4 regions of the Bradyrhizobium sp. LB13.1 genome follow, and region 1 is predicted to be linked to each of the others. Evidence: predicted binding sites of a transcription regulator. Region 1 holds the regulator's gene; each other region holds the start of a gene.

Region 1 (5,629 bases):
GGAAATCATGGCGCTCTATCTGGGGTCGGAAGGCGGAAATGGAAGGGGGCGCGGGCCGCGTGTTCCGGGCGCAGTTATGGTTACACGCGATACTGCAAGTTCGGTGTCGTCCTGGCGAAAGCCAGGACGGCGAAACAAACCGACTTCGCGTTCACCGCGCGCCCCGCGCCTACTTCACCGCGTCGAAGCACCAGGCCAGAATGCCCTTCTGCGCGTGCAGGCGGTTTTCGGCCTCGTCGAACACGACGGATTGCGGGCCGTCGATCACCTCGTCGGTGACCTCCTCGCCGCGATGGGCGGGCAGGCAGTGCATGAACAGCGCATCGGGCTTGGCCAGCGACATCAGCTGGGCGTTGACCTGATAAGGCTTGAGCACGTTGTGGCGATGCTCGCCTTCCTTGTCGCCCATCGACACCCAGGTGTCGGTGACGACACAATCGGCGCCGCGCACGGCGGCTTCGGCATCGCTGCCGAGCATGATCGGCGCGCCGGTCGCCTTGATGAAATCGCGCATCGCCTTTTTCGGCGCCAGCTCCGGGGGCGTCGCGACGTTGAGCTGGAACTTGAAGCGTTCGGCGGCGTGCGCCCAGGAGGCGAGCACGTTGTTGTCGTCGCCGGTCCAGGCCACAGTCCTGCCCTCGATCGGGCCGCGATGCTCCTCATAGGTCATGAGATCAGCCATCACCTGGCAGGGATGCGAACGCCGCGTCAGGCCGTTGATGACAGGAACGGTGGCGTTCGCCGCGAGCTCGAGCAGGGCATCGTGATTGAGAATGCGGATCATGATGGCGTCGACATAGCGCGACAGCACGCGCGCGGTGTCGGCGATGGTCTCGCCGCGGCCGAGCTGCATCTCCGCGCCGGTGAGCATGATGGGTTCGCCGCCGAGCTGGCGCATGGCGACATCGAACGACACCCGCGTCCTCGTCGAGGGGCGCTCGAAAATCATCGCCAGCGTCTTGCCTTCAAGCGGCCTGACCGGCTGATGCGCCTTCTGCTTCGCCTTCATCGCGGAGGACGCGGCCAGCATGCTCTTGAGCTCCGACAGCGGCAGCGCGTCGATATCAAGGAAGTGCTTCGGTGCTTTATTGGGCGACTTGCTCATCAGCTTGCCGCCCGCTTGTTGCCGGACAACGCGGTGCAGGCGCGTTCGAGCCGCCCAACGCTGTCCTCGATCTCGGCTTCGGTGACGATCAAAGGCGGCAGGAAACGCACGACATTGTCGCCGGCGCCGACAGTGAGCAGTTTTTCTTCGCGCAAGGCTGCAACGAGATCGCCTGAAGGCACCACCGCCTTGATGCCGATCAGCAGGCCCTCGCCGCGCACTTCGCTGACGACATCGCTATGACGATCGATCACGGAGGCGAGCTTCTGCTTGAGCAGCAGCGACATTCTCTGCACGTGGTCGAAGAAGCCGGGCTTGAGCATGACGTCGAGCACGGCGTTCGCAGCCGAAATCGCGAGCGGATTGCCGCCGAAGGTCGAGCCGTGCGAGCCGGGCCCCATGCCGGCCCGCCGCATCCGCGGTCGCCAGCACCGCGCCGATCGGAAAGCCGCCGCCGAGCGCCTTCGCCAGCGACATCACATCGGGCGTCACGCCGAGACGGCGGTGTGCGAACAGATCGCCGGTGCGGCCCATGCCGGTCTGCACCTCGTCGAACGCGAGCAGCAAGCCCTTGTCGTCGCAGAGCTGGCGCAGCGCCTTGAGGAAGGCCGGGGTTGCCGAGCGCACGCCGCCCTCGCCCTGGATCGGCTCGATCAGGATACCGGCGGTCTGCGGACCGATCGCTTTCTTCACGGCCTCGATATCGCCATGCGGGATTTGGTCGAAGCCATCCATCGGCGGACCAAAACCTTCCAGATATTTTGCAGATCCCGTCGCGGCCAGCGTCGCCAGCGTGCGGCCGTGGAACGCGCCTTCGAAGGTGATGATGCGGTAACGTTCCGGATGCCCTTGGGAGAAGTGATGATGGCGGACCAGCTTGATCACGCCCTCCAGCGCCTCGGCGCCGGAAATTGCAGAAGAACACGAAGTCCGCAAAACTCTCATGGCAGAGGCGGTTGGCGAGCTTCTCGCCATCCGGGCTCTGGAACAGGTTCGACATGTGCCAGAGCTTCGTGGCCTGCTCCTGCAACGCTTTGACCAGCGCGGGATGGGCATGGCCGAGCGCGTTCACCGCGACACCCGAGGTGAAATCGAGATAGCGCTCGCCATTGATCGCAATCAGCCAGCAGCCTTCGCCGCGCTCGAAACCGAGGTCGGTTCTGGCGAAAACGGGGAGCAAATGCGGCGCTGCGCTGTTGGTCATGATGTCACTTGGATGTTGCGGACGGTGTGACGCGTGCATTGCGCAACGCACCATTGACCGGCCCGGAAAACGAAACGTGCCGCCTTTTCGGGGCGGCACGTGTCACTATCTTATGCTTGGGAAGACGGGTGTCAATGCCGCCCCGGAAAGCCTCGCGAAACGCTGAATCCGTAATCTTGCGGTGCCGATTTCGCGGGATTTCACCACGGAACATGTGGAAGCGAGTCGGCGGACTCTTGCGCGGGAGTCACGCCATATTGTAGCGTTTGGATTGTCAGATACGACATCTCGTGCAGTGGTTCTGATCTCTAAGTCCTTATGTACCGGCGTAAACGTTCGGGCGTTCTAGTCACGCCCGGCGAGCCTTAAGGGATTCTGGCGGCACGGGTTTTTAAAGGCTTAGGCATTCGCTGCGAGGCGCCAGGATGGCAGGCCGGCAGCGAGGGAAAGGGTGCAATGACAGTTTTGACCTGGTCCGATGATCGCGTCGAGCAGCTTAAAAAGCTCTGGGAGGCCGGACTTTCGGCCAGCCAGATCGCGGCTGAGCTCGGTAATGTGACCCGCAATGCCGTGATCGGCAAAGTGCACAGGCTCGGCCTGTCGGGTCGCGCCAAGAGCCCTTCATCGGCAGCGCCCCGGCCGCGCAAGGCGCGCCCCGCGCAGCATATGATGCGGGTGACCCGTCCGATCTCGCGCGGCAACACCGCGCTGGCACAGGCTTTCGAGGTCGAAGTGGAGGCCGAACCGGTCACCTACGACAACGTGGTGCCGATGAGCCAGCGGCTATCGCTGCTCGAGCTGAACGAGGCGACCTGCCACTGGCCGGTCGGCGATCCCTCGACCCCGGATTTCTTCTTCTGCGGCGGCAAGGCGCTTTCCGGGCTGCCCTATTGCGCCCAGCACTCGCGCGTCGCGTATCAGCCGGCGTCGGATCGGCGCCGCGCACCGGTGAAGCCGGGCCCGCGCTGAGCTAGCGGATTTAGCTGACTGCAAGGGCGGCGCCGTCACACGATGACGCCTCGGCCCACTTGATGTCGTCCCGGACAAGCGTGCCAAAAGCGCGTGCCGATCCGGAACGACGGCGGAGCTTGAAGCGAGTTACGCCTGCTGCTCCGCCTTGGCAAAACGATCATCCAGCGCGTAGCCGGCGCCGCGGACGGTGCGGATCGGGTCCTGCTCGCGGCCCAGATTGAGCAGCTTGCGCAGGCGGCCGATATGCACGTCGACGGTACGCTCGTCGATGTAGATGTCGCGGCCCCAGACGCTGTCGAGCAGTTGCTCGCGCGAGAACACCCGCCCCGGATGCTCCAGGAAGAACTCCAGCAGGCGATATTCGGTCGGGCCGAGATCGATCGGCCGGCCCGAGCGCGCCACGCGGCGCTTGTCGCGGTCGAGCTCGATGTCGCCAAAGGCGAGCACAGCGGCGAGCCGTTCGGGGCTTGCGCGCCGCAGCAGGCCCTTCACGCGCGCCAGGAGCTCCGGCACCGAGAACGGCTTGACGATGTAATCGTCGGCGCCGGTCGCAAGACCCCGCACCCGCTCGCTTTCCTCGCCGCGCGCGGTGAGCATGATGATCGGGAGCTGCTTGGTCTCGGGACGGGTGCGAAGCCGCCGGCACAATTCGATGCCCGACAGGCCCGGCAGCATCCAGTCGAGCACGATCAAATCGGGAATGTGCTCCTTGAGACGGGTGTCGGCGTCGTCGCCGCGCATGACCGTCTCGACGTCATAGCCGTCGCCTTCGAGGTTGTAGCGGAGAAGCTCGGTCAGGGCTTCCTCGTCCTCAACCACCATAATGCGTGCGCCCATCTGGGTCGTTGCTCCCTAGGTGTTCGGTATCGAGCTGGCGAAGGTCGTCATATCGCCCTTCGGCCGCTTGTCGGTGATCGCCTGGCCCTCGATCATGTAGAACACGGTCTCGGCGATGTTGGTGGCGTGGTCGCCGATCCGCTCGATGTTCTTGGCGCAGAACATCAAATGGATGCAGAACGAGATGTTGCGCGGATCCTCCATCATGTAAGTGAGGAGCTCGCGGAACAGCGAAGTGCAGATGGCGTCGACTTCCTCGTCGCCCTTCCACACCGCCATCGCCGCCGGCAAATCATGTGCGGCATAGGCGTCCAGCACCGACTTGACCTGCTGCTGCACGAGGTCTGTCATGTGCTCCAGGCCGCGGAACAGCTTGAGCGGATGGAAATCCGTCTCCAGCGCCGCGACGCGCTTGCCCATGTTCTTGGCGAGGTCGCCGATGCGCTCGAGATCGGTCGCGACGCGCATGGCGCCGACGATCTCGCGCAGATCGACCGCCATCGGCTGACGGCGGGCGATGGTGAGCACGGCGCGCTCCTCGATCTTCTTCTGGAGCGCGTCGAGCTCGGTGTCGATGGTGACGACGCGCTGGCCGAGCGGAACGTCACGGCGGATCAGCGCGTCGACGGAATCGACGATCATGCGCTCGGCGATGCCGCCCATCTCGGCAACCAGCCGGGTGAGTTCCTGGAGGTCGGTGTCGAAGGCCTTTGCGGTATGTTCAGAACCCATGTCGCGTCTCCTCAGCCGAACCGGCCGGTGATGTAATCCTGCGTGCGCCGGTCGGTCGGCGACGTAAAGATCTTGTTGGTGTCGTCGAACTCGATCAGCTCGCCGAGATACATGAAGGCGGTCTTGTCGGAGACGCGCGCCGCCTGCTGCATGTTGTGGGTGACGATCGCGATCGTGTAGTCCTCGGAGAGCTCCTGGATCAGCTCCTCGACCTTGGCGGTCGAGATCGGGTCGAGCGCCGAGCAGGGTTCGTCGAACAGGATCACCTCGGGCCGCACCGCGACGGTGCGGGCGATGCAGAGGCGTTGCTGCTGGCCGCCGGAGAGCGACAGGCCGGAGGCGTTGAGCTTGTCCTTGACCTCGTTCCACAGCGCGCCGCCGCGCAGCGCCTTCTCGACCCGGCCGTCCATCTCGGATTTCGAGATCTTCTCGTAGAGACGGATGCCGAACGCGATGTTTTCGTAGATCGTCATCGGGAACGGCGTCGGCTTCTGGAACACCATGCCGACGCGGGCGCGCAGCAAATTGAGGTCCAGCCTGGGGTCGAGGATGTTGGTCTGGTCGAGCATGAGCTGACCGGTGGCGCGCTGGCCCGGATAGAGGTCGTACATCCGGTTGAAGATGCGCAGCAGGGTCGACTTGCCGCAGCCCGACGGGCCGATGAACGCCGTGACGCGATTGGCGCCGAGCGTCAGGTTGATGTTCTTCAGCGCGTGGTGCTCGCCGTAATAGAAGTTCAGGTTGCGAACGGTCACCTTGGGGGGCGCCTCGGGCAGCAT
Region 2 (5,629 bases), 370 kb from region 1:
CTCACCAGGTGTGCCCCTATTCCAACGCGACGCGCGGCAATGTCGACGTCCGCCTGACGGTCGTCTGATCGCGGGGGGGGGGGGGATTGGCTGGCCCGGGATCCTCCTCGGGCCGGCCGCTTCCGTTTGATTTGCCATTCGCCGGGATGGCGCAGCCGCGGCGCATGCGGCCCCCCGCAACAAGCCATTGCTGACTCAGACGAACCTCGCTAGGCCTGTGATCAATATCGACACAGGGGAAGCGAAGGCATGACTGAAGCCGCGAGTTCTGGAGCTGCCACGGGCGCAATGAGCGGCCTGCGCGTCATCGATCTCACGCGCGTGCTCGGCGGTCCCTATTGCACCCAGATCCTCGCCGACCATGGCGCCGACGTGATCAAGGTCGAACCGCCCGCAGGCGACGAGGTGCGCGACTGGGGCCCTCCCTTCCACGAGGAAGACGCCGCCTATTTCATCGGCATCAACCGCAACAAGCGCTCGATCGGCCTCGACCTCGCCTCCGAGGGCGGCCGCCTCGTGCTGCTCAAGATGCTGGAGAGCGCCGACATCCTGATCGAGAACTTCAAGCCGGGCACGCTGGAGAAATGGGGCATCGGCAGCGAGGTGCTGCGCGAGAAATTCCCGCGCCTGGTGCATTGCCGGATCTGCGGCTTCGGCGCCGACGGCCCGCGCGGCGGCAATCCCGGCTATGACGCCATCATCCAGGCCATGACCGGCATGATCGCGGCGACCGGCTCGCCCGAGAGCGGACCGATGCGGATCGGCGTGCCGCTGGTCGACATCGGCACCGGCCTCTATGCGGCGATCGGCATCCTGATGGCGCTGTCGGAGCGGCAGCGCTCGGGCCAGGGCCAGTTCCTGGAGACGACGCTGTACGAGACCGGCCTCGCCATCATGCATCCGCACACCGCGAATTATTTCATGCATGGCAAGCCGCCGTCGCTGACCGGCAATGAGCATCCCAACCTCGTGCCTTACGCGATCTTCCCGACCAAGACCGACGACATCTTCATCGGCGTCGGCAATGACGGCACCTTCCGCAAGCTCGCCAAGGAGATCGGCAAGCCCGAGCTCGGCACCGATCCGCGCTTTGCCCGCAACAAGGACCGCATCGCCAATCGCGAAGCGCTGCGCGCCGAGCTCGCCGCCGTGTTCAGCCAGCACGAGGCCGAGCCGCTGTGCAATCGCCTCCTCGCCGCGGGCCTGCCCGCGGGCCCCGTGCAGAAGATCGACCAGGCGCTGACCAACCCGCACACCATCGCCCGCGGCGATATCATCGAGAAGGACTGGTACAAGGGCGTGGCGTCGCCGATCCGGCTCGATCGCAGCAAGCCGAGCCTGCGCCGCCTGCCGCCGAAATTCAGCCAGCACTCGGCCGAGGTGCTGGGCGAGTTCGGCTACTCCAAGTCCGAGATCGACGCGATGGTCGAGCAGGGCACGGTCTGCGGCCCCGAGCGCAAGCGCTGAGGCGTGACGCTATTGAACTGACAACGCGCCGCAAGGAAGGTGCGCTCCCTCGCCCGCTTGCGGGAGAGGGTTGGGGAGAGGGTGCCTCCGCAGTGAGACTCCCCAAGAGGAGAGAGCCCTCACCCGGCGCGTTGCGCCGACCTCTCCCGCAAGCGGGAGAGCTTGGAGCCCGCGGGCCGCGCGTCTGCCTCGCGCTATTCTGCTGACGACGCAGCGACCCAACCCATCACTCCCGAATGCTGCACCGCGAACGAAGAAACCTGCCCGCTCCGCATTCGCCTATTTGCCTGCTTCCCTTTTCCAGCGCTTGCCGCTTTCGTTTCGGCCGCTTACACAGTCATGTGAACGTCATATGGCGCTGCTAGCGCAAGCGATCATTTTTGACGACCCAAGGGAGGTTTACTTGATGGCTCTTCGACACTTTGGAGCGGCTGCCGCTGTTGCACTCACGGTTGGAATGTCGGCCTCGCCGGCCTTGGCCGTGACCGAAATCCAGTGGTGGCACGCGATGACCGGCGCCAACAACGACGTCATCGTCAAGCTCGCCACCGACTTCAACGCGGCGCAGACCGACTACAAGGTGATCCCGACCTACAAGGGCAACTATCCTGACACGATGAACGCCGGCATCGCAGCGTTCCGCGCCGGCAACGCCCCGCACATCATGCAGGTGTTCGAGGTCGGCACCGCCACCATGATGGCCGCGACCGGTGCCGTGAAACCCGTCTACAAGCTGATGGCCGACGCCGGCGAGAAGTTCGATCCCAAGATCTACCTGCCCGCCATCACCGGCTACTATTCGACCTCGAAGGGCGAAATGCTGTCCTTCCCCTTCAACTCGTCCTCGACCGTGATGTGGGTGAACCTCGACGAGCTGAAGAAGGCGAATGTCGCGATCCCGAAGACCTGGCCCGAAACGTTCGAGGCCGCCAAGAAGCTGAAGGCTGCCGGTCACGACACCTGCGGCTTCTCCGGTTCCTGGGTCACCTGGGTCAATCTCGAGCAGCTCTCCGCCTGGCACAACGTGCCGCTCGCCAGCAAGGCCAATGGCCTCGACGGCTTCGACACGGTGCTCGAGTTCAACGGCCCGCTTCAGGTCAAGCATCTCGAAACCCTGGTCGAGCTCCAGAAGACCAAGACCTATGACTATGCCGGCCGCACCAACACCGGCGAGGGTCGCTTTACCTCCGGCGAATGCCCGATCTACCTGACCTCGTCGGCGTTCTTCGGCAACGTCAAGGCGCAGGCCAAGTTCGCCTTCACCGCCGTGCCGATGCCGTATTATCCGGACGTCAAGGGCGCGCCGCAGAACTCGATCATCGGCGGCGCTTCGCTCTGGGTCATGGGCGGCAAGTCGGCCGACGAATACAAGGGCGTCGCGAAGTTCCTGACCTTCCTCTCCGACACCGATCGCCAGGTCTATATCCACAAGGCCTCGGGCTATCTGCCGATCACCAAGGCGGCCTACGCCAAGGCGAAGGAAGAGGGCTTCTACAAGGACCAGCCCTACCTCGAGACCCCGCTGCTCGAGCTGACCAACAAGGAGCCGACCGAGAATTCGCGCGGTCTGCGCCTCGGCAACATGGTTCAGCTGCGTGACGTCTGGTCGGAAGAGATCGAGCAGGCGCTGGCCGGCAAGAAGACCGCCAAGCAGGCGCTCGATGCCGCCGTCGAGCGCGGCAACACGATGCTGCGTCAGTTCGAAAAGACCGCCGTCAAGTGAGGCGATGAGCGGCAGGTCGCGACCCGGCCTGCCGCTCAGCTGACATCATGCAGAAGCAAGCCATTTTCCAATCAAGGCTATTGCCCTACGCGCTGGTTGCGCCGCAGCTCGCGATCGTCCTGATTTTCTTCTATTGGCCGGCCATTCAGGCGGTGATCCAGTCCTTCCTGCTCCAGGACGCGTTCGGTCTGTCGACCACCTTTGTCTGGTTCGACAATTACAGCGAGCTGCTGAGGGACCGCGCCTATTTCGAGGCGATCGTCCGGACCTTCTTTTTCTCGTTCGCCATCGCGGTCTCGTCGCTGTCCTTCGCGCTGCTGCTCGCCGTTATGGCGGACAAGCCGCTGCGTGGCTCGATGCTCTACCGCACGCTCTTGATCTGGCCCTATGCGGTCGCGCCGCCCGTGGTCGGCGTGCTCTGGATCTTCATGCTGCATCCCTCGCTCGGTGTGCTCTCGCGTTATCTTCGCAACATGGGCATCGACTGGAATCCGCTGCTCGATGGCGACCAGGCCGCGGCGCTGATCATCCTTGCCGCCGCGTGGAAGCAGATCTCCTATAATTTCCTGTTCTTTCTCGCCGGCCTGCAAGCGATTCCGAAGAGCGTGTTCGAGGCAGCCGCGATCGACGGCGCGCGTCCGATGCGGCGCTTCTGGACCGTGACTTTCCCGCTGTTGTCGCCCACCATCTTCTTCCTGCTGGTCGTCAACATCGTCTACGCCTTCTTCGACACGTTCGGCATCATCGACACCATGACCCGCGGCGGTCCGGGAACGTCGACGGTGACCCTGGTCTACAAGGTCTATTCCGACGGCCTGCTCGGCGGCAATCTCGGCAGCTCCGCGGCGCAATCGGTGATCCTGATGGTCATGGTGATCGTGCTGACCGGAATCCAGTTCCGCTTCGTCGAACGCAAGGTGACCTACTGATGGTCGAGGAAGAGGGCTTTCGGCGCTACGTCGCTCACGCCATTTTGTGGATCGGGATCGCGATCGTCGCGTTCCCCGTCTACATCGCGTTCGTCGCCTCGACCCAGGACAACGCGCTGATCGCGAACGGGCAGATGTCGCTGCTGCCGGGCGGCCATTTCTTCGAGGTCTACTACCAGACCATCTTCGTCGGCACGAGCGGCTCGACCCGCGAGCCCGTCGGCAACATGATGCTGAACTCGCTGGTGATGGCGCTGCTGATCGCGGTGGGCAAGATCGCGATCTCGATTATTTCGGCCTATGCGATCGTGTATTTCCGCTTTCCGTTCCGGATGCCGATCTTCTGGATCATCTTCATCACCCTGATGCTGCCGGTCGAGGTGCGAATCTATCCGACTTACAAGATCGTCGCCGACCTCCACATGCTCGACAGCTATGCCGGCCTCGCGCTGCCGCTGATCGCCTCAGCCACCGCGACGCTGCTGTTCCGGCAGTTCTTCATGACCGTGCCGGACGAGCTGCTGGAGGCGTCGCGCATTGACGGCGCCGGTCCCCTGCGCTTCTTCTGGGATACGCTGCTGCCGCTGTCGCGCACCAACATGGCGGCGCTGTTCGTGATCCTCTTCATCCTCGGCTGGAATCAATATCTCTGGCCGCTGCTGATCACCACGCGCGACGACATGCAGACCATCCAGGTCGGCATCCGCAAGATGATCACCACCACCGACGCGCTGACCGAATGGCCGATCGTGATGGCGACCGCCGTGCTGGCGATGCTGCCGCCGGTGTTCGTCGTCGTCGCCATGCAGAAATTGTTCGTGCGCGGACTCGTGGAGACGGAAAAGTAAATCCCATGGCTAACGTTACCCTGCGCAACGTCCGCAAGACCTATCCTGGTGGCTTCGAGGCCATCAAGGGCGTCAACGTCGATGTCGGCGACGGACAATTCTGCGTGCTGGTCGGTCCCTCCGGCTGCGGCAAGTCGACGCTGCTGCGCATGGTCGCGGGTCTCGAAACCGTCACCGGCGGCGAGATCGACATCGGCGGCCGAATCGTCAACCAGGTCGAGCCCGCCGACCGCGACATCGCGATGGTGTTCCAGAACTACGCGCTCTATCCGCATATGAGCGTCTTCAACAACATGGCCTACGGCCTGCGCAACCGCGGCATGAAGGAGGCCGAGGTCAAGACCCGCGTCGAGGAAGCCGCGCGCGTGCTCGAACTGTCGCCGATGCTGGAGCGCAAGCCGCGCCAGCTCTCCGGCGGTCAGCGCCAGCGCGTCGCGATGGGCCGCGCCATCGTGCGCCAGCCGAAGGTGTTTCTGTTTGACGAGCCGCTGTCGAACCTCGACGCAAAGCTGCGCATCGCGATGCGCGTCGAGATCCGCAAATTGCAGCGCCGGCTCAACACCACGTCGATCTACGTCACCCACGATCAGCTGGAGGCGATGACACTCGCCGACGTCCTCGTGGTGATGAACGGCGGCCAGGTCGAGCAGGTCGGCAATCCC
Region 3 (5,629 bases), 750 kb from region 1:
CGGCGACGGCAAGATCATCAAGGAGGTCGCCGACGCCTATCCGATGGTGACGAGCGTGCGTGTGCGCGAGGTGATGGAGACGGTCGGCTCGGTCGTGACCAATCTGGCACTGGCGATCCGCGGCGCCAGCGCCGTGACCCTGATTTCGGCGATCCTGGTGCTGGGCGGCGCGCTCGCCGCCGGCCATCGCCACCGGGTCTACGATGCGGTGATCCTCAAGACCCTGGGCGCGACCCGGCTGCGGCTGCTCGGCGCCTATGCGCTCGAATACCTCCTGATCGGCCTCGCCACTGCGGTTTTCGGCGTTTTCGCCGGCAGCGTCGCTGCATGGATGATCGTGACCCGGCTGATGACGCTCACCTTCGTCTGGCAGGCCGGCAGCGCGGCCGGCGTGGTCGCGGCCGCCCTGGTCGTCACGGTCGGCCTCGGGCTCGCCGGCACGCTCCTGGCGTTGAACAAAAAGCCCGCCACGGTGTTGCGGAATTTGTGACAAATGGTAGCGGGCGGCTGCGCGGGGGCGGAATCGCACGATTCCGGCGATTAACCACGTTTGCTCGCCAGGATTGCGGGCGAGGGCGACATTCAGCCGCGCGTGGACGGTTGCAGCGAATGTGTTAGTTTCCCACATATCGAATGGGTTCGGAGCCCCGATTGTTAGCCAAAATTTAGTCGGCAGACATCGGTATCCGAGATAGAATTTGACGAACCGGTGGCATGGAGCCCTCATGCCGGACCGGGCTAACCAACGGGAATTCGACCATGTCGGACCTAGACCGTAACTACGCTTCTCCTTTCGGCAGGGCCGCCGGGCGTGTTGACGCCGCGACGGTCGATGCCGGCCTGCGCGCCTACATGCTGCGCATCTACAACTACATGAGCATCGGCCTGGCCATCACCGGCCTTGCCGCACTCGGCGTCTACATGGCCGCCGTGACGGATGTTCCGACCCCGGAAGCCGTCCGCGTCGGCAAGCTGTTCCTGACGCCGTTCGGCTACGCGATGTTCGTCAGCCCCTTGAAGTGGCTGTTCATGCTCGCGCCGCTCGCCATGGTGTTCGTGATCTCGGCGGGCATCAACCGTCTCGCGCCCTCGACCGCCCAGATCCTGTTCTGGGTGTTCGCCGCGCTGATGGGCGTCTCGCTGTCCTCGATCTTCCTGGTCTTCACGCACACCTCGATCGTGCGGGTGTTCTTCATCACCGCGGCGACCTTCGGCGCGCTCAGCCTCTACGGCTACACCACAAAGCGTGACATGAGCGGAATGGGTTCGTTCCTGTTCATGGGCCTGATCGGCATCGTCATCGCGAGCCTGGTCAACCTGTTCCTGGCGAGCTCGTTGCTCCAGTTCGTCGTTTCGGTGGTTGGCGTGCTGGTGTTCGCGGGCCTCACCGCCTGGGATACCCAGCGGCTGAAGAACGACTACATCTACGGCTACGCCTCGGCCGGCGGTGAAGTCGCGGAGCGTGCGGCCATCACCGGCGCGCTGTCGCTGTACCTGAACTTCATCAACCTGTTCACGCTGCTCCTGCAGCTCCTCGGCCAGCGCGACTAAGCGCAAGCCCAGAGCGAACAACACGAGCCCCGGCCGAAAGGCCGGGGTTTTTGTTTGGGGCCGGACGTCGCAGCACCCGCCGCTGTCATCGCCCCGCCTTGTCCGCAATTGCGCACTGGGGCGGGCGATCCTGTACGCCGCAGCGGCTCCGTTCTAGCCGCGCTGTCTCGGAGTACTGGACGCCCGCCTATGCGGGGCATGACAGCGGAGAAGAAGGGGCCTGCTGCGCTCGCGAAGACCACGCCGAGAAGCCGTTGCCTCTTCCAGCCGTCGCGGGAACGCTCTAATCTCGCCCCATGTCCGCACCTGAAATCAGGCCCACCCTCGAGGCCGACCTTCCCGCCATCACCGCCATCTACCAGCAGGCCGTCCGCGAGGGCACCGCGACCTTCGAGCTGGACCCGCCCGACCTCGCCGAGATGACGCGCCGCTATCGTACGCTGATCGACGGCGGCTATCCCTATTTCGTCGCCATCCTCGACGGCCGCGTTGCCGGCTATGCCTATGCGGGGGCCTACCGGCCGCGGCCGGCCTACCGCTTCACGGTCGAGAACTCGATCTATCTCGATCCAGGCTTTCACCGTCGCGGCGTCGGACTTCTGTTGCTGGAGCGTCTGGTCGCCGAATGCGAGGCGCGAGGCTTCCGCCAGATGATCGCGGTGATCGGCGATTCCGCCAATGCCGGCTCGATCGGCGTGCACACCAAGGGTGGCTTCAAGATGATCGGCACGCACCCCAGCGTCGGGCTGAAATTCGGCCGCTGGCTGGATACGGTGATGATGCAGCGCGACCTCGGCGAGGGCGCGGGTACGGTGCCGGGAAACTAGGCTCGCTCTCGCAGGATGGGTGGGCAGCTACACCACAGCCAGCTTGCGATCGATCACCAGCAGCACGCGTTCGAGCTCGTGGCCGCGGCGCAGGATCAGACCCGTCGCAGAGATCACGCTGTACATGCCCTGCTTGCGCGCGAGGCGCGGATCTTTTTCGATGCGATAGATCGGCACTTCCGAGGCGCGGCGAAACACCGAGAATACGGCGCGGTCTTTCAGGAAGTCGATGGCATAGTCACGCCACTCGCCGTCGGCGACCATACGGCCGTAGAGATTGAGAATACGATGCAACTCGAGCCGATTGAACGTCACCCGGCCCAGTTGCGCATTCGCAGCGGCTGGGCGCGCCGCCGCGCGCTGTTCGCTCGGATCGGCATCCTCCGACAGACTCATAGAAAGCCTCCTGTCGCCACAGCATGACCACGTCCGCGAAGACCGCCCCGGAACCGCGGATCATGACAGCTGCATGATTGCCCCAACTGTTCCCCACCGCAAGGGGGCCTTGAGAGGACGCATAAAATCCGGTGCGAATTCCGGGCACACGCAGGGTGGAACTCTGTCGCGCAAACCGTCACGGGATCGTTAGCAAGAATCATAGTGTCGCCGCTTTTCCGCCAAGCGACTGCCGCCCTGCCCTGCCAAAAAGCAGGTGTGCGTTGACCCGGTCCTTTCGGTTCCGGATTCCTCAGCCCCCAGCCCCCCGGGGTCGTCAGGATCGGGTCTGTTCGCACGACAAGGAGGGCCAACGCAAGTTGGTCCTTTTTTGTTTGTGTCGGGATGTTTCTGGCTCGACCAATTCCTCTCCACACCGCGCAAACTCTCTCCCTCATCCTGAGGAGCCGCGAAGCGGCGTCTCGAAGGATCGAGGCCGGGCTGCATTAGCGGGGCCTGCATGGTTCTCGCGGCGATGCGCAGCATCGTCCGCCACGCGCGCAAGGGTGCGCTCCTCACCATGAGGGTTGAGAGCGCAGTACGCCGCTTAGGCAGTACGACTCTTAGAGAGAGAATCGAATCAGTGCAGCGACGTATACGCCGCGCCCAGCATCGGCCCCGGCTTTTCCCGGCTGCCGTCCTGGACATAGACCACAGCGCCGTCGACGCCGTCGCGCGTGAGGTTCTCGATCGGCACCGTCCAGCTTTCCGAACGACCGGTCCAGTCGCCGACCTTGAGTAGGTTGCGAACCACGTTGTGATAGATGACCTGCTGTCCGCGATTTTCGCCGCGGCTGATCGCGATCGGCACCGATTTCGCAATCGAGCAGATCCAGACCTCGCCACGCGAGACCGCCGGCTCCTTGCTCGCGGCCACCGAGACATTGATCTGCTTGCCCGCGAGCGACATCGTCACCGGCACGCTCATCACCCCGGTGCCCTTGTCGGTCTTGCCGATCGCGCTTTCGATGCCGGTGCGGTCGCTGCCGACGACATGCGTGGAGCCGTTGACCACGACCTGGGGCGTATAGACTTCGCGGTCGCCGCGCATGCGCGAATAGGCCCGCTGCCGTGCAGAAAAACGCGAATCCGCCAGTGTGTCCTTCCAGCCGAGGTAATCCCAATAGTCGATCGGCATGCTCAGCGCGATGATCGAGGGATCGCTGGAGAGGTCGCCGATGATCTTGTCGGCCGGCGGGCAGGAGGAGCAGCCCTGCGAGGTAAACAATTCGACAACGGCGCGGGGATCAGCCTCGGCAGGACGAATGACGGCGACGATCGCACATATCCCAAGTGCTCCCGACCAGAGGGCACCGGACCAACGCGAAACCAGATGAGAAGCCGTCATTGTTGTCATGTCGAACGCCGCACACCATTGCACGTGAGAGGGGAAATCTTACCGCCGGATGGTCACCGTAATCTTACGGGTCTCACACATTCGACCGTCCTTGGCGAAGTTCTCTGCCGGACGGGCCCATCTGAAGCCTGCCGCAAAGGCGCGAAGGCGGCCTTGTGATAGGCCGCCTTCGTGTAACCTACTACTCACTTCGCAGTGAGCCACCGTTCACAAATCCGCGCTTACGCCGCGAGCTTGCGCAGCACGTAGTGCAGGATGCCGCCGTTGCGGTAGTATTCGAGCTCATCCAGCGTATCGATGCGGCAAAGCAGCGAAATGCGCTGCAACGAGCCGTCGCCGGAGACGATCTCCGCGGTCAGCTTCTGGCGCGGCTTCAAATCGCCGACGAGACCACGCAACGTGACCTTCTCGTCGCCCTTCAGACCGAGCGACGACCAGGAGGTGCCGTCCTCGAAGGTCAGCGGCAGCACGCCCATGCCGACCAGATTGGAGCGGTGGATGCGCTCGAAGCTCTGGCAGATCACGGCGCGCACGCCGAGCAGACGGGTGCCCTTCGCGGCCCAGTCGCGCGAGGAGCCGTTGCCGTATTCCGCGCCCGCGAACACCACCAGCGGGACCTGCTCCTGCTGGTACTTCATCGCGGCGTCGTAGATCGACATCTGCTCGCCGTCGGGCCAGTGCTTGGTCAGGCCGCCTTCGGGGATATTTCCGTCCGCACCTTTGAGCATGAAGTTCTTGATGCGGATATTGGCGAAGGTGCCGCGCATCATGACTTCATGGTTGCCGCGCCGCGTGCCGTACTGGTTGAAGTCGGCCGGACGCACCTGGTGCTCGCTGAGGTATTTGCCCGCGGGCGAGGTGAGCTTGATTGAACCGGCCGGCGAGATGTGGTCGGTGGTGATCTTGTCGCCGAACATGGCGAGGATGCGCGCCTCGACGATGTCGGTGACCGGTTCCGGCTCCTTCTTCATGCCGTCGAAATAGGGCGGGTTCTGCACATAGGTCGAGCTCATGTTCCAGCGATAGGTCTCGCTCTCGACCGTCTTGATCTTGCGCCAGTTGGTGTCGCCCTTGAACACGTCGGCATACTTCTTCTTGAAGATCGCCGCGGTCACGAACTTCTTCATGAAGGCGTTGATCTCCTTCGTCGTCGGCCAGATGTCCTTCAGGTAGACCGGCTTGCCGTCCTTGCCTTCGCCGAGCGGCTCGACGGCCAGGTTCTTGGTGACGCTGCCCGCGAGCGCGTGGGCGACGACGAGCGGCGGCGAGGCCAGATAGTTCGCCTGCACGTCCGGCGAGACGCGGCCTTCGAAGTTGCGGTTACCGGAGAGCACGGCAGCCGCGACGATGCCGTTGTCGTTGATCGACTTCGAGATCTCCTCGGGCAGCGGGCCGGAATTGCCGATGCAGGTGGTGCAGCCGAAGCCAATCAGGTTGAAGCCGACCTTGTCGAGATCGG
Region 4 (5,629 bases), 2.7 Mb from region 1:
GGGTTTTTATTTATGACGACGAAACGCGACAGCGCTTCAATTCGCCACCGGCGCAATCAAAAAATTCTCCGACGGCCCGCCGCCCGCCGTCTTGCAGACGTCGCCCTCGATCCGGATCTTGCCGGCCGCGAGCAGCCCGCAGCGCCTCAGGATAGATGCGGTGCTCGATCTCGAGGATGCGCTCCGACAGCGTGGCCCCGGTATCGTGGTCGCTCACAGGCACCGCGCCCTGCATCACGATGGGGCCGGCGTCGGTCTCGGGGATCACGAAGTGCACCGTCGCACCAGACAGCTTGACGCCGGCGCGCAAGGCCTGGCCGTGCGGGTCGAGACCGGGGAAAGACGGCAGCAGCGAGGGATGGATGTTGAGCATCCGCCCGTACCAGGCCTTGGTGAATTCGGCCGTGAACAGGCGCATGAAGCCGCCGAGACAGATCAGCTCGATGCCGTGCTGATCAAGCGCTGCCTGCAGCACCGTCTCGAAGCCGGCGCGGTCCTTGCCGAACGGCTTGCTTTCGATCACCAGCGTCTTCACGTCGCGCGCTTTGGCTGTTTCCAGCCCCAGCGCATCGGCCTTGTTCGAGATGACCAGGGAAATCTCCGCCGGAAAATCCGGTGCAGCCGCGCCCTTGATCAGCGCGGCCATGTTGGAGCCGCGCCCCGATATCAGGATGGCAACGCGGCGCTTCATCACAGCGCCAGGTCGAGGTGGCCGTTATAGACGACGCGGTGCTCGCCTTCGGCCGGGATCACGGTGCCGAGCTGTGCCACGGTCTCACCGGCCTCAGTGAAGACCTGCATGACCTCGTTCACCTTGTCCGGCTCGACGATCGCGATCATGCCGATCCCGCAATTGAAGGTCCGCAGCATTTCGAGCTCGGCGATACCGGCCTGCGCGGCCAGCCATTTGAACACCGGCAGCACTGGCAGACGCGCCAGATCGATCCCGGCGCCGAGATGGTTCGGCAGCACGCGCGGAATGTTGTCGGTGAAGCCGCCGCCGGTGATATGGGCAAGCCCCTTCACCGCACCGGTCTCGCGGATCGCGCGGAGGCAGGATTTGACGTAGAGCCGCGTCGGCGTCAGCAATGCGCCGCCGAGCGTCATGACGGGCGAGAACGGCGCCTGCGCCTCGAAGCCGAGGCCGGATTGTTCCACGATCTTGCGCACCAGCGAGAAACCGTTGGAGTGCACGCCCGACGAGGCGAGCCCGATCACGGCATCGCCGGCGGCGATGTCCTTGCGCGGCAACAGCGTGCCACGCTCCGCGGCGCCGACGGCAAAGCCGCCGAGATCGTAATCGCCGTCCTTGTAGAGGCCGGGCATCTCGGCCGTCTCGCCGCCGATCAGGGCGCAGAGGGATTCGCGGCAGCCTTCGGCGACACCGGCGACGATCGAGGCGGTCGCCTCCGGATCGAGCTTGCCGCAGGCAAAATAATCCAGGAAGAACAGCGGCTCGGCGCCCTGCACCACAAGGTCGTTGACGCTCATGGCGACGAGGTCGATGCCAATCCCGCCATGCAGGCCGGTCTCGATCGCGATCTTGACCTTGGTGCCGACGCCGTCGGTCGCGGCCACCAGGATGGGGTCCTTGAAGCCGGCCGCCTTGAGGTCGAACAGGCCGCCGAATCCGCCGATTTCGGCGTCGGCGCCGGGCCGCGCGGTGGCGCGCACCATCGGCTTGATCAGGTCGACCAGGCGGTTGCCCGCGTCGATATCGACGCCTGAATCGGCGTAAGTGAGGCCGTTTTTGCGGTCGGTCATGCCCGATTTCCAGTGGGTTTGCGGCTGGTTACGTCGAATTCCGGGGACGCGCAATGGCTCGCATGGCGCGCCTTCGTATACTATGTAGAGATATCAACCGGTTCAGCCTCTAAGGGCCGGATTCGAGGTCAGACCGGGTGCCGGGAAGCGCTTTCGTGAGTATTCCGAATATCATTACCCTGGGCCGCATCATGTTGGTCCCGATCATCGTCTGGGCCATCGTGTCGAGCCAAATGGAGGTGGCGTTCGCCGTCTTCCTGATCGCGGGTATCAGCGACGCGGTCGACGGCTTCCTTGCCAAGCGCTTCAACATGACGAGCGAGCTCGGCGCCTTGCTCGACCCGCTCGCCGACAAGGCGCTGCTGGTCTCGATCTACATGGCCCTGGGCATCTGGGGTGCGATTCCGCGCTGGATCGTCATCCTGGTGGTCTCGCGCGACATCATGATCGTCGCCGCCGTGATCGTTTCGTGGCTGTTCGACCGCCCTGTCGAGATGAAGCCCTCGAGGGTATCCAAGCTCAACACTGTGGCCCAGGTGGCATTCGCGGCGCTGGTGCTGGCCGCCCTCGCCTTCGGCTTCAAAGCCGGTCCTTATGATATAATCCTGATGGGCCTCGTCACGGTCTTCACGCTCTCCTCGGTGTCGCTCTATCTTGTCGAGTGGTTACGGCACATGAGCACTATCGAGGCCAAATGAGTTGGGATGCGGCTCCGCAAAAGGCCAGCTCCGCTCGATTAAGTCGCATCTCCTCAAACGAGGCCGGCACGCCGGCACGGAGCAAAGCAAGCGTGCCAGGCCGCGTTCATCCCCGACAATTGGCGTTTTCGCTTCCGCATGCGGAGAGCCTGAGCCGGGACAATTTCCTCGAAGGCCCCGCCAACGCCGCCGGTGTTGCCCTCATCGACGCCTGGCCGGAATGGCCGAACCGGATCATGTGGCTGGCCGGCCCGGAAGGGAGCGGCAAGAGCCATCTCGCCGCGATCTGGGCCGAAGCTTCGGGCGCCCGTTCGACCACCGCCAATGCGCTGACCGCCGAAGCCGTCCCGGGTGCGCTCGTCACCGGCGCGCTGGTGGTCGAGGATCCCAAGGCCAGGGAATTTGACGAGCGCGCCTTGTTCCATCTGATGAACCTGGCCCGCGAGGACGAGGCCTACGTCCTCTTCGCCGGGCGCCAGATGCCGGCATCGCTCGAGATCGAGCTTCCCGACCTGCGCTCGCGGCTGCGCGCCGTGCCTGTCATCGCGCTGCTGCCGCCTGACGACCAGCTCTTCCGCGGCCTGATCGTCAAGTTCTGCGCCGACCGCCAGCTCGCCGTGGACGAGAGCGTGGTCAGCTACCTCGCCACCCGCCTGGAGCGGTCCTCGGCCGCCGCCCGGCAGGCCGTGGAGCTGCTGGACAGCGAGGCCCTGCGCCTCGGCCGTCCCGTCACCCGGGCCCTGGCCGCCGAGCTCTTGCGGGATGTCTGACCAAGGCGGGCTTGACGCGGCCCGGCAGCGGAACATCAATGTCATCGAAACGTCATCGCTCTAACACATGCTCCCGACGGTTTTGCGCATAAGTCGCAAATTTGGGCGAACTGGATGGATCGATTTCTGATGGACTCTGCGCAAGCTGTTGAAGTTAAAGAAAAAGCTCCGGAAGCCGAGGGCCATCCGGCGATCGCATCGAGCCCCGAGCGGTTCATCAATCGCGAGCTCTCCTGGCTGCACTTCAACCGCCGCGTCCTGGAGGAATCGGTCAATGCCAGCCACCCCATGCTGGAGCGGGTGCGATTCCTGTCGATTTCAGCGAATAATCTCGACGAGTTCTTCATGGTCCGCGTCGCCGGCATCAAGGCCCAGGTGCGCGAGGGCATTGCCGAACGCAGCCCCGACGGCCTGACGCCGTCCGAGCAGCTCGCGCTTATCAACCGGACCGTCTCGCAACTGGCCTCCGACCAGCAGGCGATCTGGCGCGACCTGCGCGGCACGTTGGCCAACGAGGGCATCGTTCTGGTCGAGGGCAAGGAGGTCACCAAGGCGGAGCGAACCTGGGTCGAGGACTACTTCCTCAGCAACGTGTTTCCGCTGCTGACACCGCTCGCGATCGACCCGGCCCACCCCTTCCCGTTCATTCCGAGCCTCGGCTTCACCATCGCGCTCCAACTCACGCGCGCCGCCGACGGCAAGCAGATGAACGCGCTGATCCGCATGCCCGGCAAGATCGACCGCTTCATCCGCCTGCCGGCTGACGGCAAGGTCGTCCGGCTGATCTCGCTGGAGCAGGCCACCGCGCTGTTCATCAACCGCCTGTTCCCCGGCTACAATCTTCAAGGCCAGGGCGCTTTCCGCATCATCCGCGACTCCGAGCTCGAGATCGAGGAAGAGGCCGAGGATCTCGTCCGCCTATTCGAGACCGCGCTGAAGCGCCGCCGCCGCGGGTCGGTGATCCGGCTCGAGATCGACGCCAAGATGCCGGAGCAGCTGCGCAGCTTCGTGCAGCATGCGCTATCGGCCGCCGACGACGAGGTGTTGCTGGTCGACGGCGTACTGGCCATGAACGAGCTCTCGCAGCTCACCCGCCTCGACCGGCCCGATCTCGAATTCACCCCTTACGTCCCGCGCCATCCCGAGCGCGTGCGCGAGCACGGCGGCGACATCTTCGCGGCGATCCGGCAGAAGGACCTCGTCGTCCATCATCCCTACGAATCCTTCGACGTGGTGGTGCAGTTTCTCCAGCAGGCGACGCGCGACCCCGACGTCGTCGCCATCAAGCAGACGCTCTATCGCACCTCCAGCAACTCGCCGATCGTGCGCGCGCTTGTGGAAGCCGCCGAAGCCGGCAAATCCGTCACCGCGCTGATCGAGCTGAAGGCGCGCTTCGACGAAGAGGCCAACATCCGCTGGGCGCGCGATCTCGAACGCGCCGGCGTCCAGGTCGTCTATGGCTTCCTCGAACTGAAGACGCACGCGAAGCTGTCGATGGTGGTGCGCCGCGAGGGCGGCAGCCTGACAACCTACGTCCACACCGGCACCGGCAATTACCACCCGGTGACCGCGCGCATCTACACCGACCTCTCCTACTTCACCTCGGAGCCGACCATCGGCCGCGACGCTGCGCGCGTGTTCAACTTCATCACCGGCTATGCGGCGCCGAGCGATCTGGAAAAGATGGCGGTGTCGCCGCTGACCTTGCGCAAGCGCATCATCGAGCACATCCAGGGCGAGACCGCGCACACGCGGCACGGCCGGCCCGGTGCGGTCTGGATGAAGATGAACGCGCTGGTCGACCCCGACATCATCGACGCACTCTACGAGGCCTCACAGGCGGGCGTGCAGGTCGAGCTCGTGGTGCGCGGCATCTGTTGCCTGCGGCCCGGCATCCCCGGCCTGTCGGAGAACATCCGCGTCAAGTCGATCATCGGACGCTTCCTGGAACACGGCCGAATCTACTGCTTCGGCATGGGCCAGGGCCTGCCGAGCGCGAAAGCGGCTGTGTATATCTCCTCGGCCGACATGATGCCGCGCAACCTCGACCGCCGCGTCGAGGTGCTGTGTCCGCTGCAAAATCCCACGGTGCATCAGCAGGTTCTCGAACAGATCATGGTCGCGAATCTCAAGGACAACGAGCAGAGCTGGCAATTGTTGCCGGACGGGTCCTCAACGCGTATGAAGACCGCGAAGGGCGAGGAGCCTTTCAACGCCCACAACTACTTCATGACAAATCCGAGTCTGTCTGGCCGTGGTAAGTCGCTCAAGGAATCCTCGCCGCGCCGCCTCACGCGCCGTAATGAACGTCATCAATCCTGATCCGGGATCTCTGACGTGAAGCGGCCGCGCAAGCGCGGCTCGAGCGTCGCGGTCATCGATATCGGCTCCAACTCG

Evidence for each region. The regulator PhoB, encoded in region 1, activates phosphate uptake and scavenging genes when phosphate is short. The targets are predictions, from matches to a motif close to TGTCATNNANCTGTCAT.
Region 2: the regulator PhoB is predicted to act here: its motif matches at 1,803-1,819, upstream of ugpB (sn-glycerol-3-phosphate ABC transporter substrate-binding protein UgpB).
Region 3: the regulator PhoB is predicted to act here: its motif matches at 2,837-2,853, upstream of ACVWYI_RS01750 (DUF2794 domain-containing protein).
Region 4: the regulator PhoB is predicted to act here: its motif matches at 3,272-3,288, upstream of ACVWYI_RS18185 (RNA degradosome polyphosphate kinase).

The regions. Positions count from the first base shown of each region.
Region 1 covers NZ_JBSRYQ010000001.1:1,122,340-1,127,968, reverse strand. Annotated here, with positions in the region: gene ACVWYI_RS05260 (Hsp33 family molecular chaperone) at 1-9, opposite strand, end outside; gene argF (ornithine carbamoyltransferase) at 170-1,105, opposite strand; partial or broken gene ACVWYI_RS05250 (acetylornithine transaminase) at 1,105-2,309, opposite strand; gene ACVWYI_RS05245 (GcrA family cell cycle regulator) at 2,766-3,278, shown strand; gene phoB (phosphate regulon transcriptional regulator PhoB) at 3,408-4,118, opposite strand; gene phoU (phosphate signaling complex protein PhoU) at 4,134-4,850, opposite strand; gene pstB (phosphate ABC transporter ATP-binding protein PstB) at 4,862-5,629, opposite strand, start outside.
Region 2 covers NZ_JBSRYQ010000001.1:750,754-756,382, reverse strand. Annotated here, with positions in the region: gene ACVWYI_RS03590 (organic hydroperoxide resistance protein) at 1-68, shown strand, start outside; gene ACVWYI_RS03585 (CaiB/BaiF CoA transferase family protein) at 250-1,467, shown strand; gene ugpB (sn-glycerol-3-phosphate ABC transporter substrate-binding protein UgpB) at 1,874-3,190, shown strand; gene ugpA (sn-glycerol-3-phosphate ABC transporter permease UgpA) at 3,238-4,119, shown strand; gene ugpE (sn-glycerol-3-phosphate ABC transporter permease UgpE) at 4,119-4,967, shown strand; gene ACVWYI_RS03565 (sn-glycerol-3-phosphate import ATP-binding protein UgpC) at 4,973-5,629, shown strand, end outside.
Region 3 covers NZ_JBSRYQ010000001.1:370,967-376,595, forward strand. Annotated here, with positions in the region: gene ACVWYI_RS01735 (ABC transporter permease) at 1-490, shown strand, start outside; gene ACVWYI_RS01740 (Bax inhibitor-1/YccA family protein) at 760-1,551, shown strand; gene ACVWYI_RS01745 (GNAT family N-acetyltransferase) at 1,848-2,378, shown strand; gene ACVWYI_RS01750 (DUF2794 domain-containing protein) at 2,406-2,774, opposite strand; gene ACVWYI_RS01755 (DUF1223 domain-containing protein) at 3,394-4,170, opposite strand; gene acnA (aconitate hydratase AcnA) at 4,392-5,629, opposite strand, start outside.
Region 4 covers NZ_JBSRYQ010000001.1:3,864,436-3,870,064, reverse strand. Annotated here, with positions in the region: partial or broken gene purN (phosphoribosylglycinamide formyltransferase) at 37-691, opposite strand; gene purM (phosphoribosylformylglycinamidine cyclo-ligase) at 691-1,764, opposite strand; gene ACVWYI_RS18195 (CDP-alcohol phosphatidyltransferase family protein) at 1,920-2,462, shown strand; gene ACVWYI_RS18190 (P-loop NTPase family protein) at 2,555-3,232, shown strand; gene ACVWYI_RS18185 (RNA degradosome polyphosphate kinase) at 3,362-5,554, shown strand; gene ppx (exopolyphosphatase) at 5,570-5,629, shown strand, end outside.